Regions from separate parts of the Protofrankia sp. CiP3 genome, predicted to be linked through region 2. Evidence: riboswitches for the same ligand, from Rfam matches in the RefSeq annotation. Region 2 holds a riboswitch; the other holds the start of a gene.

Region 1 (6,589 bases), on a different contig from region 2:
CGGGCCGCAGCGCCCGAACCCGGGCGGCCAGCGTGGTGAAGGTCGAGTAGACGTTCGGGTCGCCGATCGTGGCAAACGCGATCCTTCCTCCCGGATGCGCACGCAACGCCTCCGCGACCACTCCCGCGGGGGTGTCGTAGTCGGCGTCGCCGGTCATCCGGAACGGCAGGTGACGGATACGATCATGGGTGATGTGCGCGCGGACGGTCGCCTCGGCTCGCCCCGGCGGTGGCGTCCCCTCGCTCACCGGGACGAACACAACCTCGGCATGCTCGAGGACGCCGACCGCCTTGATCGTTATCAGGTCCGGGTCGCCGGGGCCGACACCGACTCCGATCAGCAGGCTGTCCGCCAGCCGGTCGCCCGAGGCCGGCTGCGCGCTCATCGCGACCATCGCGGCCCGCTCTCGTGGCTCCCGTGCCTGGCCTGCTTCGCCGCCGCGACGAAGCGCGTGGCCGCACCGGGTACACCCGCCCAGTGCAGATGCAGGTAGGACGCGTGTACCCCAGCGCGCACGAAGCCCTCCGGTCGATCATCCCGATCGCCGCTTCCCGGCCGGCCGCCTCGGCTTTCGACACACCATGCCGGCCGTGCGGTCCCGGTGCGGGCGGTTTCGCGGGCAACCAGCACCGCTGTGCGGTGGAACTCGTGCGCGGTCACCGGGGTACCGGCTGTGGCAATCGGGCTGTCGCAGGCGGCCACGGCCCGTCGATAACCAAGGGTGAGCCGGGGGCTCATCGCGGTGTCGGCGTCGAGCACCCCGCACATCGGATGCCCGTCCAGGGAGCGGGCGAGGTACAGCAGGCCCGCGCACTCGGCGATGACCGGCGCGCCCCTGTCCGCCAGCGCCGTCACGTCGGCGCGCAGAGTCGTGTTCGCGGCGAGCGCGGATGCGTGTTCCTCGGGGAAGCCACCACCGATGATCAGCCCGTCGCAGCCGCTCGGCAGGGCCTCGTCCCGCAGCGGGTCGACAGTGATCACCTCGGCTCCCGCGGCCAGCAGCAACTCGACCTGTTCGGTGTAACCAAAGGTGAACGCCGGTCCGCCCGTGACCGCGATCCGCGCCGGCCGGTCCGACGCCGGTGCCGGTACCGCGGTGGGGATCGCGGTGGCCGGCGACCAGGGCCGCACGCGCAGCGGCGGTGCTGACCGGGCGAGCGCAAGTACGGCATCAAGATCGAATGATGCGGTAGCCAGCGCGCCGAGCGCGTCGACAGCCGCGGCCGCGGCCGCGGCCCGCTCGGCCGCGGGCATGAGCCCGAGATGCCGGGATGGCACCGCGGCCCGATCATCGCGGCGCGCGACGCCCAGCACGGCGATACCGAGACCGGCGACCGCGTCCCGCAGCAGCCGTTCGTGGCCGGCCGAGCCCACCCGGTTGAACACCACCCCGCCCAGGCGCACCCGGTCGTCCCAGGTGGCGAAGCCGTGCACGGTGGCGGCCACCGAGCGGCCCACGGCGGACGCGTCGAGCACCAGCACGACCGGGGCGTCGAGAAGGCGGGCCACATGGGCGGCCGAGGCGAAGTCGGCGGGCTGGCCGGGTTCGGGCAGTGACACCCCGTCGAACAGGCCCATCACGCCCTCGACTACGGCGATGTCGGCGCCGTGGGCGCCGTGGGCGAACAGCGGCGCGATCCGGTGCTCCCCGCAGAGGACAGCGTCGAGGTTGCGGCCGGGGCGCCCGCTGGCGACGGCGTGGTAGGTCGGGTCGATGTAGTCCGGCCCGACCTTGTGCGGGGAGACCCGCAGGCCGCGGGCGGTGAACGCGGCCATCAGCCCGGTCGCCACGGTGGTCTTGCCGGCACCGCTCGCCGGGGCGGCGATCACCAGCCGTGGGATCACCAGTTGTGGGATCACCGGCTGGGGCGGGCGCAGGCCCGGGGCGGTCACCATTCGATCCCCCGCTGGCCTTTTTGCCCGGCGTCCATCGGATGCTTCACCTTGGTCATCTCGGTGACCAGGTCGGCGGCGTCGACCAGCGCGGGCGGCGCGGCGCGGCCGGTCACCACGACATGCTGGCGTCCCGGGCGGGTACGCAGCACCTCGACGACTTCGTCGGTGTCGATCCATCCCCATGTCAGCGGGTAGGTCAGCTCGTCGAGGACGTAGAGCTGGTAGGTCTGCGCGGCGATGTCCCGGCGGATCTGCGCCCAGCCCTCGCGGGCGGCCTCGGCTGGTTCTGCCGTGGGGTCGATCCGGCGTTGTACCCAGCTCCACCCCTCGCCCATCTTGTGCCAGGTGACGGCGCCGCCCTCGCCGGTCGCGGCCAGGGCGCGCAGCGCCCGTTCCTCTCCGATTCGCCATTTCGCGGACTTGACGAACTGGAACACCCCGACATCCCAGCCCTGCGCCCAGCCCCGCAGCGCGAGCCCGAACGCCGCGGTCGACTTTCCCTTGCCATTGCCGGTATGGATGATCAGTAGTGCCCGGTCCCGGCGCGTTCGGGTGGTCAGGCCGTCGTCGGGCACGACGGTGGGCTGTCCCTGTGGCATGTCTAGGCGGCCTTCCGCGGATCGGCTCTACGCGGGCCAGCCGCACCCCTGGCCGCGCGGTTGGCCCTCTGGTAAGCCGTGGCTGACAGGGCGTCGATCGGGATGGCCGTACCGCCCAGCGCGGTCGCGAGGCGTCCAGCCAGGCCCAGGCGGACATGGCCGCTCTCGCAGTCGACGACGACGCTCGCCACGCCGGTGCGGGCCAGCGTTCGCGCGGCCGCGATCGGATCCGGGCCCGCGGTGGCACGGCCGTCGGTGACGACGATCAACAACGGCCGCCGGTGCGGGTCACGGCGGCGTTCGGTAGCGAGCAGGTCGCCCGCACGGGTAAGCCCGGCTGTGAGCGGGGTACGACCGCCGGTCGGCAGGGACGCGAGCCGTGCCGCGCCGACTTCCACGCTGGACGTCGGGGGCAGGACGAGGTCGGCGCGGGAACCCCTGAATATGATCATTCCGACCCGGTCGCGACGCTGATAGGCGTCCAGCAACAGGGACAGCACGGCGCCGGTGACCGTACGCATCCGGGCACGGGCGGCCATCGAACCGCTGGCGTCCACCACGAACAGGACGAGATTGCCCTCGCGTCCCTGGCGGACCGCCCCGCGCCGGTCAGCGGGACACAGCATGAGCCCTGGGCCGGTACGTCCACGGGCGTGCTGCCAGGGCGCGGCCGCTCGCAGGGTTGCCGGCAGGTGCAGGCCGGGCGCGTCCGGGGAGGTGGTGACGACCGCTCCGTGCGGGGTACGGGCGCGTGCGCGCCGACCGGCCGCGCCCGCAAGCGTCCCGGTGCCGGGGACCTCCAGGCGGCGCGGGCGAAACGACGGGCCAGGACTGCCGGCGCGACGTTGCGCCCGCGCCGCGCCACCGCCGGGTCCGGGCCCGCTGGGGCCGCCATCCCCACCGTCGGCGCCGCTGCCTTCCGCGGGACGCGGGGATGGGACGACGTCCGCTCCGGTCGCCCGTTCCGCTGTCGTTCCCGGCCCGCTCGGTGCCGGCCCCCCGCCGCTGCCTCCTCCGTGACCGCCGTCTCCCCCGCCTCCAGTGGGCGGGGCCGGGTCTGGATCTGTGCCTGTGCCTGTGCCTGTGCCTGGGTCGGCAGGCGGCGCTCCGGCGTGCGCCCGCGCATCGTCCTTGGCCCGCGCCTTGTCCTCGCAGGCCTCGTCCAACGCCTGGACGAGGGTTTCCTCATCCAGGCCGGGCGCGTCGAACGGGCCGCGGCGGCACCGGTGCGGCAGCGCCAGGAGGGCGGCGCGGCGGACGTCGTCGGTGTCGACGGTCACCCGGCCCTCCCACGCGGCCAGCGCCATCGCGGTGCGGGCCACGACCACGTCCGCGCGCATGCCGTCCACGTCGAACGCGGCGCAGACCGCGGTGACCTGACGCAGGACGGGATCGGGCAGCCCGACACCAGGCAGCCGTCCACGAGCGGTGAGGATTTTTGCCGCGAGTGTGGCCTCCGTATCGGTCCACCTGGCGGCGAAAGCGGCCGGGTCGGCGTCGTAGGCCAGCCGGCGGCGCACCACCTCGGCCCGCACCTGTGGCTGGCGGCTGGCGGCTACCTCGACGGTCAGCCCGAAGCGGTCCAGCAGTTGTGGGCGCAGCTCCCCCTCTTCGGGGTTCATCGTCCCGACCAGCAGAAAGCGGGCGGCGTGGCGGACGGACACCCCGTCGCGTTCGACGTGGGCGACGCCGAGCGCGGCCGCGTCCAACAGGAGGTCGACGAGATGGTCGTGCAGGAGGTTGACCTCGTCGACGTAGAGCACGCCCCGATGGGCGGCGGCGAGCAGCCCGGGGCGCAGCGCGGTGACGCCTTCGGCGAGCGCCCGGTCGAGGTCGATCGCCCCGGTGACCCTGTCTTCGGAGGCACCGACCGGCAGCTCGACCAGACGTGCCGCACGGGTGGCCGGCCGGGCCTCAGGTGGATGCGGCCCGTCGGGGCAGTCGGGCTCGGGCGCGCCCGGGTCGCAGGAGAACCGGCAGCCGGTCACCACGTTCACGGGCGGGAGCAGCACGGCAAGACCCCGCACCGCTGTGGACTTGGCAGTGCCCTTCTCTCCGCGGACGAGCACTCCGCCGATCGCTGGTGACACCGCGTTGAGCAGGAGCGCGAGCCGCAGGTCGTCCATGCCCACAACCGCGGACAGTGGGTAGGCCGTCATAGTGCCCTGCGCCGCTGTGCGCCGGATCGTACGTCGATCACCGGGTCATGAGCGTGCGTGGGCATACCGCGCTCCCCCCTCGGGTTTCCTCGCCCTCGGTAACGGTGCGGACGGCCGGAGTATCCTGACTTCCGGATCAGCGCTTCCTCTCGGCCTTCCAACCGCTGTCGCGGCCGTGACGTACGGTGAGAGGTTGCTCCCCGGTGACAGTGGCGGGACCGCGCCGGACTCCCACCGGCTTCCTCCACTGCCGTCGCGCTCCCCAGCATGACACACCGACCCACCCGCGGGCCCGCCTTCGCTCGAGCCCGGCCTGTGCACCCGACGCGTCCGGCGGCAATCCGCGGCTGAAGAGACCGGTGGTCATACCGGCCAGTCGATATTTCCGCTTTCGGATCGTGACGGCGACCCACCGTGGCCCGCGTTCGGCGTAGGCAAGTTACTGCCCCCGTGGGGACGCCTCGCACAGCTGGCGACATACGGTCGATTGCGACCGAAGGAATGACCCGTTGACATGCTGCGGACGAGCCGCGGCGGTCCGGCGCTCCCACCCGCAGCCGGTCGTGCGTCGCAATCAGGACGGAAGGATGATTTATGACCGCTGATAGCAAGCTGACCGCGCTCTCAAAGTATGAGATTTTCAAACGTACGCTCCATAAGGACGGAATTTTCTTTGTCCTGATCGCCGGCGCAAGATACGCGCGGGGTTTTTTGTTCGACAAACGGCACGGTACCCGAACGTCGATGCGCGTCGCTCTAGCGGATGATCTGACGATCGCAGGTGACAGAGAAACTGGTCACGATCTTGTACCAATGCCGGTCGGACCCTTTTGCGCTACCTTCAGAAAGCTTCGAATTCCAGCCGACGGCACGTTCGTTGACTTCGGTGCGGGAAATGCACGCACACTTCTCCTGGCCGCCGAATTCGGCTTCGGAAAAGTTATCGGTGTTGAATTTGCAAAAGAGTTCTGCGAACTCGGAAAAGGAAATATAGAGGCCTATCGGAAGCGTCGAGGAGGCAGCGTCGAGGCGCATATGGTGTGTATCGATGCCGCACGGTATAAAATTCAGCCGGATAATCGAGTATTCTTTTTCTTCAATCCTTTTGACGCGGATATTCTCAAGCAGGTAGTTGCCAACATCGAACATTCTGTCGCGGCCCACCCGCGGACCGCCTGGATTATTTACAGCAAACCTCGCCATGAGGAGGTTCTGGATTCTCTGTCCAGCCCGTGGGAAAAATCCAACGAGTTATCATATCGAGGTTTCGGGCGGGTACTGGCCTATCGGTTTATGCCATGAGCAAGAGTGGCACAGATTGTCATGTCAATCTCTGTCGGTAAGCAATTTTTCGTCACGTTCGCTAGGAGGAATTAACAGAGATGCCAGAATCGGCTCGGCCTGACAGTTCACCCACCGTCAGCGTGGTCATTCCGACCCTCAATGAGGCGGAAAATTTGCCGTACGTCTTCCCACGCCTGCCCGATGATGCCGAGATTGTCGTCGTCGATGGCCGTTCCAGTGACGGAACTGTTGACGTCGCTCGCTCCTTGCGGCCCGACGCCGTCATCGTGCATCAGACCCGCAGTGGCAAGGGAAACGCCGTGGCGTGTGGCTGTGCGGCGGCGACGGGCGATATTATCGTGATGCTTGACGCAGATGGGTCGGCCGACCCAGCCGAGATCCCCCAATTTATGCGGGCGCTCACTGCTGGTGCCGATTTTGCTAGAGGATCACGTTTTCTTCCCCTCGCCGGAAGCAACGACATCACGCCGCTGCGTCGGATGGGAAACCGATGCCTCAATGCGTTGGCTAATGCTTTGGTCCACGCTCGCTTCACCGATCTATGTTATGGCTACAACGCGTTCTGGCGGCGGTGCATACCAGTATTTGATCTTGATCCTGATGGTTGCGATCAAAAGCTCTGCTGGGGAG
Region 2 (6,589 bases):
GTCACCGCCGGTCTTCCCAGTGAGGTCGACGCCTTTCTCGCGGCCGTCGGCGGGCTGCTGGCTGACCCGGCCACGACGCCGGCCTGTTCCGATCACCCGGCGGCCACCCGGCAACCGGCTCCCGGGAAGGCAGGGCACGCATGAGCCGCACCGCCCGGATCGAACGCAAGACCCTGGAGTCGCACGTCGTCGTCGATCTGGACCTCGATGGCACGGGCGTGTCGTCGTCGTTCACCGGGGTCCCGTTCTTCGACCACATGGTCAGCCAGCTTGGCAAGCACGGCGGGTTCGACCTGACCGTGCGTACCCGCGGCGATCTGCACATCGACGCTCACCACACGGTCGAGGACACCTCCATCGCGTTCGGTGAGGCGCTGCGCGAGGCGCTCGGCGACAAGACCGGGATCCGGCGGTTCGGCGATGCGCTGGTACCCTTGGACGAAGCGCTGGTGCAGGCGGCGGTGGACCTGTCCGGCCGGCCGTACTGCGTGGTCGTCGAGCCGGAGCTGATCGAGCTCATCGGCACCTACGACACGACGCTGACCCGTCACGTGTTCGAGTCGATAGCCGCCGCCGCGCGGATCGCGCTGCACGTGCGGGTGGTGTCGGGCCGCAACGCGCACCATGTGGTCGAGGCGCAGTTCAAGGCCGTGGCACGGGCGCTGCGGGACGCGGTGGCCCGCGATGGGCGGGTGGCCGGCGTGCCATCCACCAAGGGCGTTCTGTGACCGGGGTGAGGACCGCGGCCGGGGCACGCGTCCCGCGCGGGGAATGGCGGTGACGGCTCCGAAGGTGGCTGTCCTCGACTACGGATCGGGGAACCTGCGCAGCGCGCAGCGGGCGCTTGCGCGGGTCGGTGCCGACGTGACCGTGACGTCCGACCTGGCTGCGGCCAGGGCCGCGGACGGGCTCGTGGTGCCCGGGGTGGGTGCTTTCGCCGCCTGCATGGCCGGGATCACCGCGGTCGGCGGGGCGGCGGTCATCCGTGAGCGCGTCGCCCGCGGGCGTCCTGTCCTCGGGATCTGCGTGGGTATGCAGGTTCTCTACGACCTGGGAGACGAGCACGGGGTGCGGACCCCGGGGCTCGGCGTGCTCACGGGCGAGGTACGGCGTCTCGCCGCGCCGATCCTCCCGCATATGGGCTGGAACACGGTGGCCCCGCCGGCCGGCACGGTGCTGTTCGACGGGCTGCCCGAAGCCGTCCGGTTCTACTTCGTCCACTCGTACGCGGCCAAGCCGACGCCCGAGGACACCGTGGCCGAGCATGGTGAGCCTTTTGCCGCAGCGGTGGAGCGGGGGCCGCTGTGCGCCACCCAGTTCCATCCGGAGAAGTCCGGAGACCCCGGTCGGCAGCTGCTCGCCAACTGGTTGGGCACGCTGCGTTAGCCTGCATGGCTGACGTGATCAACAACGCAGGCTGTGGCGGGGGATAGGGCCGGGTCTGCCCGCCGTGTGCCGATCCGCGCTGGTTCCATGGTGGGGTGGGGGTAGCCGTCCCGGAAGGAGCGCGCGGTGGTCCCGTCCCATCGGGTCAATGCTCACGCAGGCCGCTTCGACCCACGTAGCCATGATCTTGTCCATGACCCGTATCCGGTCTTCGCCGAGCTTCGGGCCGCCGGCCGGCCGGTGTGGAACGACGACCTCGGGATGTGGCTGGCGGCCCGCTACCGTGATGCCGACGCGGTGGTGCGCCACCGTGGGCTGGGCCGGATCTACCAGCCACGCCTGCCTGAGGAGCTGTGGGCCGGTTTCAACAAGCTGGAGCGGGACTCCATCCTGGGCTGTGAGCCACCGAAGCACACCCGATTGCGCGGACTGCTCGGCAAGGCGTTCGCCCGTGGCAACATCGAACGGCTGCGGCCGCACATCCGCGAGCTGTGCCAGGTCCTGCTCGACGGAATCGAGGCGCGGGCGCGAGACGGGCAACCGTTCGACCTGATCGCCGAGTACGCTGAGCCGCTCCCGGTGATGGTCATCGCGGAGCTGCTCGGTATTCCCGACAGCGACCGGCACCTGCTACGCCCGTGGTCGGCCGATCTGGTGAAGATGAACGAATACGAGCGCAGTCCCGCGCAGGAGGCTGCGGCACGGGTGGCGGCCGCCGAGTTCAGTGCCTACGTACACGCCCTGGCCGCCGAGCGTCTCCGCCGTCCGGATGATGATCTGATCACCCATCTCGTCCAGGCGGAGCAGGAGGGCGACCGGCTGGCTGAGGACGAGCTGGTCGCCACCGTTGTGGTGTTGCTCAATGCCGGGCACGAGGCCAGTGTCAACTGCCTCGGCAACGGCATGGTGGCGTTGCTGAGCCACCCCGAGCAACAGCGGCGCCTCGCCCGCCAGCCGGCGGAACTGGCCGCCACCGCGGCCGAGGAGTTCCTGCGTTTTGACTCGCCGTTGCACCTTTTCGAACGGACCGCCATGGCCGACGTGGAGATCGGTGGGGTCGTCGTGCGGGCGGGGGAACGGATCGCGGCGCTGCTCGGTTCGGCCAACCGCGACCCCGAGGTCTTCGAACGGGCTGACGAGTTCGATGTCGGCCGGGAACCGAATCCGCACGTCGCTTTCGGCGGCGGCGTCCACTTCTGCGTGGGGGCGCCGCTGGCCAGGGTGGAGCTCGAGACAGCCCTGCGCAGCCTGCTGGAGCGCTACCCGACGCTTTCCCTGGCTGGTACCCCTGTTCGGCGCCCCACGTTTGTGCAACGTGGCTGGTCCTGTATTCCCGTTACGGTCTGAATCACCGTTCTCCGCTGGGTTCCCGACGGGGATCGCCATCGCCGTCATTGTGATCGCCATCATTGTGGTGGGAACGGGGCGCTGGGCGCACGGGAGAGAACATTGCCGTGCGCCCGGCAGCCTATGACACCGGGTGGTTGCCGCTCAGCCGGCCAAGAAATTCGGTGTTGTCGTAAAAGTGCTCGACCTCGAGCAGCCTGAGGTCGTCGGCGACGCGGGCCACGCTGACACCGAACATCTCGACGCGTTCACCGGTCGGCTCGAACCCTTTGTAGGGTCCGCTGAAGGTACCCCAGTGGCGCCACTTGAAAGTGATTACAGGCGGCGGTGAGTAGACTTCCAGGATCTCCCAGAAGAAGCCGCCGGGAAGGGCCTTGAGGAAGACCTGATGGGAGGATTCGAAGGTCTCGTCGCTCGCCGAGTAGTAGGGGTTCTCACCTATGAGGATGTTGTAACTGCCTCTTTCAACGAGGTCCTGGCTGTTTGCCCAGGGGCCTCCGTTGACGCGGGTACGGAACTGGTCGGTGACCATGCTGACCCACTGGGCCGGGTCTTTCTTGTGGGAGACCTCCATCTCGAAGACCTGGACCACGCGTTCGACGATGTCGGCCAAGGACCCCTTGGCGTGCTCGTGGGTGCGTTCCTGAGGCATTGTCACTTTTGACAGATGGTAGTCGGGTGGCTCGCCGCCGCGCCACCGTATGCCAGTGGAACCAGCGATGACCGCGTCCCGGCCCTGCACATGCAACGGCTGGTCCGCTGCCTGGTCCGTTGCGTTCCTGTCGTTCACCATGTTGCTCCTTCTGCCGTCCGGGCGGTGTCAGGATGCGTCGAGCGCCGTCGTGGAGGTCTCCGAAGCGGGATGGGATCCGGCGCGCGGTCGATTCGTGCCACATACGTCGGTGCGGGTTAACGTAACGTCCGGACGTTCCGGACGCTCTGAACTTCCGCCTCCCCGGCATGCTACAGCTCATGATAATTATGGGAAAATGGGGCGAAAGTCCTGAGCCGGGTGAACTTATGAATATCCGGAGGTAGCAGAGTGCCAGGGTGTGCCGGCGGCCAAGGGCATAGTCAGGGCCACCGTCAAGAAGGTGGCGGCCGCGACGCGTGTGGTATAGGCACGATCTTCGCCCCGCTGGATCCGGGCTTCGGGCCGGGCCTGGGCCGGATCGTAGCCCTCCGACCGGGTAGGAAAGCGTTATGCGGATGGTGGGAAACGTTTTCTGGCTGTTGTTCGCCGGGTTTGAGCTGGCTGTTTGTTATCTTGTCGCCGGTATTGTGTGTTGCCTGCTGATTGTGACGATCCCGTTCGGGATCGCGGCTTTCAGGCTGGCGGGTTACGTCGTCTGGCCCTTCGGCCGGGTCGTGGTCGACCAGCCCGGGGACGCTCCGGTCATGCTTTTCCTGGTCAACCTGCTGTGGTTCTTGATCGCTGGGTGGTGGCTCGCGATCGGTCATTTGATCTTCGGCCTGGTGCTGTGTGTGACAGTTATCGGCATCCCGTTCGGTGTGGCGTCGTTCAAGATGGTCCCGCTGGCGATCGCGCCACTGGGCCGGCGGGTCGTCCCGTTCCGGGATCTTGATCCGCATGCCCGGGTCGCGGCATCCGTCTACCGGTGATGGTGGTTGTGGGTGCCGCGAGCCCGCCCACATATATGATCATGAATGGCTCGGGCTGGCGTCGGTCCGTCCGGCCCCCCAGCCGTCCGGACCCCCGGAGCCCCGGATGGTTGGGTGATTGATGAGACTTGACGTGAGGGTTGGCTGCTGATTATCTCTTTGATGTCCGAGTGGTGGAAGTCGGTGTGAATCCGGCACGGTCGCGCCACTGTGACCGGCCCGCCCGCAAGGAGCGACGTCGGGAGTCAGACCCATCGCCGGACGTATCCTGCCGAGTGGAACGCGTGATTCCTGTGGAGGTCTCGCAATGGCATCTGCACTGGCGTATCCTGCCGCTGACGTTCCGGCCGCGCCCGCGGCCCTGCCGACGATCCCGTTGCGTGAGCTGGCCCCATTTGCGATCTTCGGCTCGGTCCTGGCGCTGCTCCTGCTGTACTTTGTCGGCGCCGAGCAGGGCGCGGTATCGCTTGTGGGCGGCAGCTATGTCCACGAGTTCGTGCACGACGCCCGTCATCTGCTCGGCTTCCCCTGCCACTGAGCGGGCGCCGAGATGGTTCGCGCACTGTTGATTCGTGGGATGTTGGTGGGCGTGGTGGCCGCCGTGTTTTCCTTCGCCGTCGCCAAGGTCCTTGGGGAGAGCGAGGTCGGGCACGCGATCGCCTTCGAGTCGGCGCGGGAAGCCGCCGAGGGTGTACACGGAACAGAACTCGTTCCCCGGGCGCTGCAGAACACCATCGGCTTGCTGACGGGCCTGTTGGCGTTCGGTGTCGCGCTCGGCGGTCTCTTCTCACTTGCCTATGCCTGCGCACAGGGCCGCCTCGGCGCGCTGGGGGCGCGCGGGACGGCGGCGTTCGTGGCACTCGCGGGATTCGTGGGAATGTACCTTGTGCCTGACCTGAAATATCCGGCCAACCCGCCGTCCATCGGTAATCCCGACACCATCGGTGAACGCACCAGCCTGTATTTCACGATGATGTTGATTGCATTGTCCGTGGTCATCGGCGGTTGCGTGACGGCTTGGCGGCTCACGGCGAGGTTCGGTGCCTGGGACGCGGCATTGCTGGCCCTGGCCAGTGGGCTGGTGATAGTCGGGCTGGCCTATTACCTCCTGCCGCAGGTGCACGAGACCCCGGACGCTTTCCCCGCTGATGTGCTGTGGCGGTTCCGCGTCGCCTCATTAGCGATCAACGTGACGCTCTGGGCCACGATCGGCCTGTTGTTCGGGGCGCTGACCGATCGCGCGCTGCGGGCTTCGGCAGCGGCTGGCTCGCCGGGGGGCCGCGGCGCGCCCGGGGCCGGATCCCTGGTCGCCACCGAGGCATGACCGGTCCTGGCGCGGGCCTGCCGCGCCTCACGCTGATCAGTCACGCGCCGACCGCCGCGACGCGGGCCGCGCGGTTCCCGAGTGATGAAGGAGTCGATGCCGGGGAGCTGCGCCGCTTCGCGGTCGCCGGAGTCCGCCGTGCTGACCTCGTGTTGTGTGACACGTCGCTGCGTACCCGTCAGACAGCGGACGCGCTCGGCCTGGCCTGCGCCACAGCTGATCCGGCACTGCGTGACCTGGACATGGGGGACTGGCGGGGGCGCGCGCTCGCGGAGATCCCAGCAGCCGATCTTGAGGCCTGGGTCGGTGACCCGGCCCAGGCACCGCACGGTGGTGAGTCCGTGGCCGAGCTCATCGGCCGTGTCGGGCGGTGGCTGGCGCGCGGCGCGCGGGTATCGGGGCACACCATCGCGGTGACGCATCCGGCCGTGATCCGCGCCGCGTTGGTCGCGGTGCTGCGGTCGCCAGCGGAGGTGTTCTGGCGTATCGACGTCCCGCCGCTGTCCACGACGTTCCTGCACGGGCGTGCGGGTGATGCCTGGAACCTGCGGCATGCCTGCCTGCCAATAACCGAGGAAATGACCGCGACAGGCGCACTGGATGAGCGGGAGGCGAGTGCCGCGGTAACACCTACCACGGCATAGCCGGCCCGCCGTGCCGCCGCGCCAATGATCAAGATATCGCGGTTATGTTATGGATGTGTCACCGGCATACGTTTGATGATCAGCTTCCGGTCGACCGGTAGTGCCGCAGGCCGGTACGCCATGCGACCGCGGCGAGCGCGAGCCCGGTGGCGGCGACCAGTGGTGAGGCGAAGCGGGCCATGATCGGCAGGCCGAGTGGGTCGGGCTTCGCGAGTACATACAGCGCGGGCTGCCAATTGAGGAAGGCCAGCGGCACGATGAAGGT

What was found. Region 2 has a riboswitch for cobalamin ahead of MJ797_RS15355 (CbtB-domain containing protein). Riboswitches for the same ligand answer to the same signal wherever they lie in the genome.
Region 1: linked by a shared signal. The riboswitch ahead of MJ797_RS13355 (VWA domain-containing protein) and the one ahead of MJ797_RS15355 (CbtB-domain containing protein) in region 2 are both predicted to bind cobalamin.

What each region holds. Positions count from the first base shown of each region.
Region 1 covers NZ_CAKJTM010000032.1:21,738-28,326, forward strand. The annotation lists gene cobI (precorrin-2 C(20)-methyltransferase) at 1-385, opposite strand, end outside; gene MJ797_RS13345 (cobyrinate a,c-diamide synthase) at 382-1,857, opposite strand; gene cobO (cob(I)yrinic acid a,c-diamide adenosyltransferase) at 1,890-2,495, opposite strand; gene MJ797_RS13355 (VWA domain-containing protein) at 2,498-4,654, opposite strand; cobalamin riboswitch at 4,772-4,899, opposite strand; gene MJ797_RS13360 (class I SAM-dependent methyltransferase) at 5,249-5,956, shown strand; gene MJ797_RS13365 (glycosyltransferase family 2 protein) at 6,037-6,589, shown strand, end outside.
Region 2 covers NZ_CAKJTM010000042.1:21,334-27,922, reverse strand. The annotation lists gene MJ797_RS15385 (histidinol-phosphate transaminase) at 1-144, shown strand, start outside; gene hisB (imidazoleglycerol-phosphate dehydratase HisB) at 141-728, shown strand; gene hisH (imidazole glycerol phosphate synthase subunit HisH) at 772-1,386, shown strand; gene MJ797_RS15370 (cytochrome P450) at 1,513-2,733, shown strand; gene MJ797_RS15365 (SnoaL-like polyketide cyclase) at 2,855-3,526, opposite strand; gene MJ797_RS15360 (YccF domain-containing protein) at 3,943-4,356, shown strand; cobalamin riboswitch at 4,488-4,630, shown strand; gene MJ797_RS15355 (CbtB-domain containing protein) at 4,664-4,894, shown strand; gene MJ797_RS15350 (CbtA family protein) at 4,907-5,680, shown strand; gene MJ797_RS15345 (histidine phosphatase family protein) at 5,677-6,324, shown strand; gene MJ797_RS15340 (ABC transporter permease) at 6,404-6,589, opposite strand, start outside.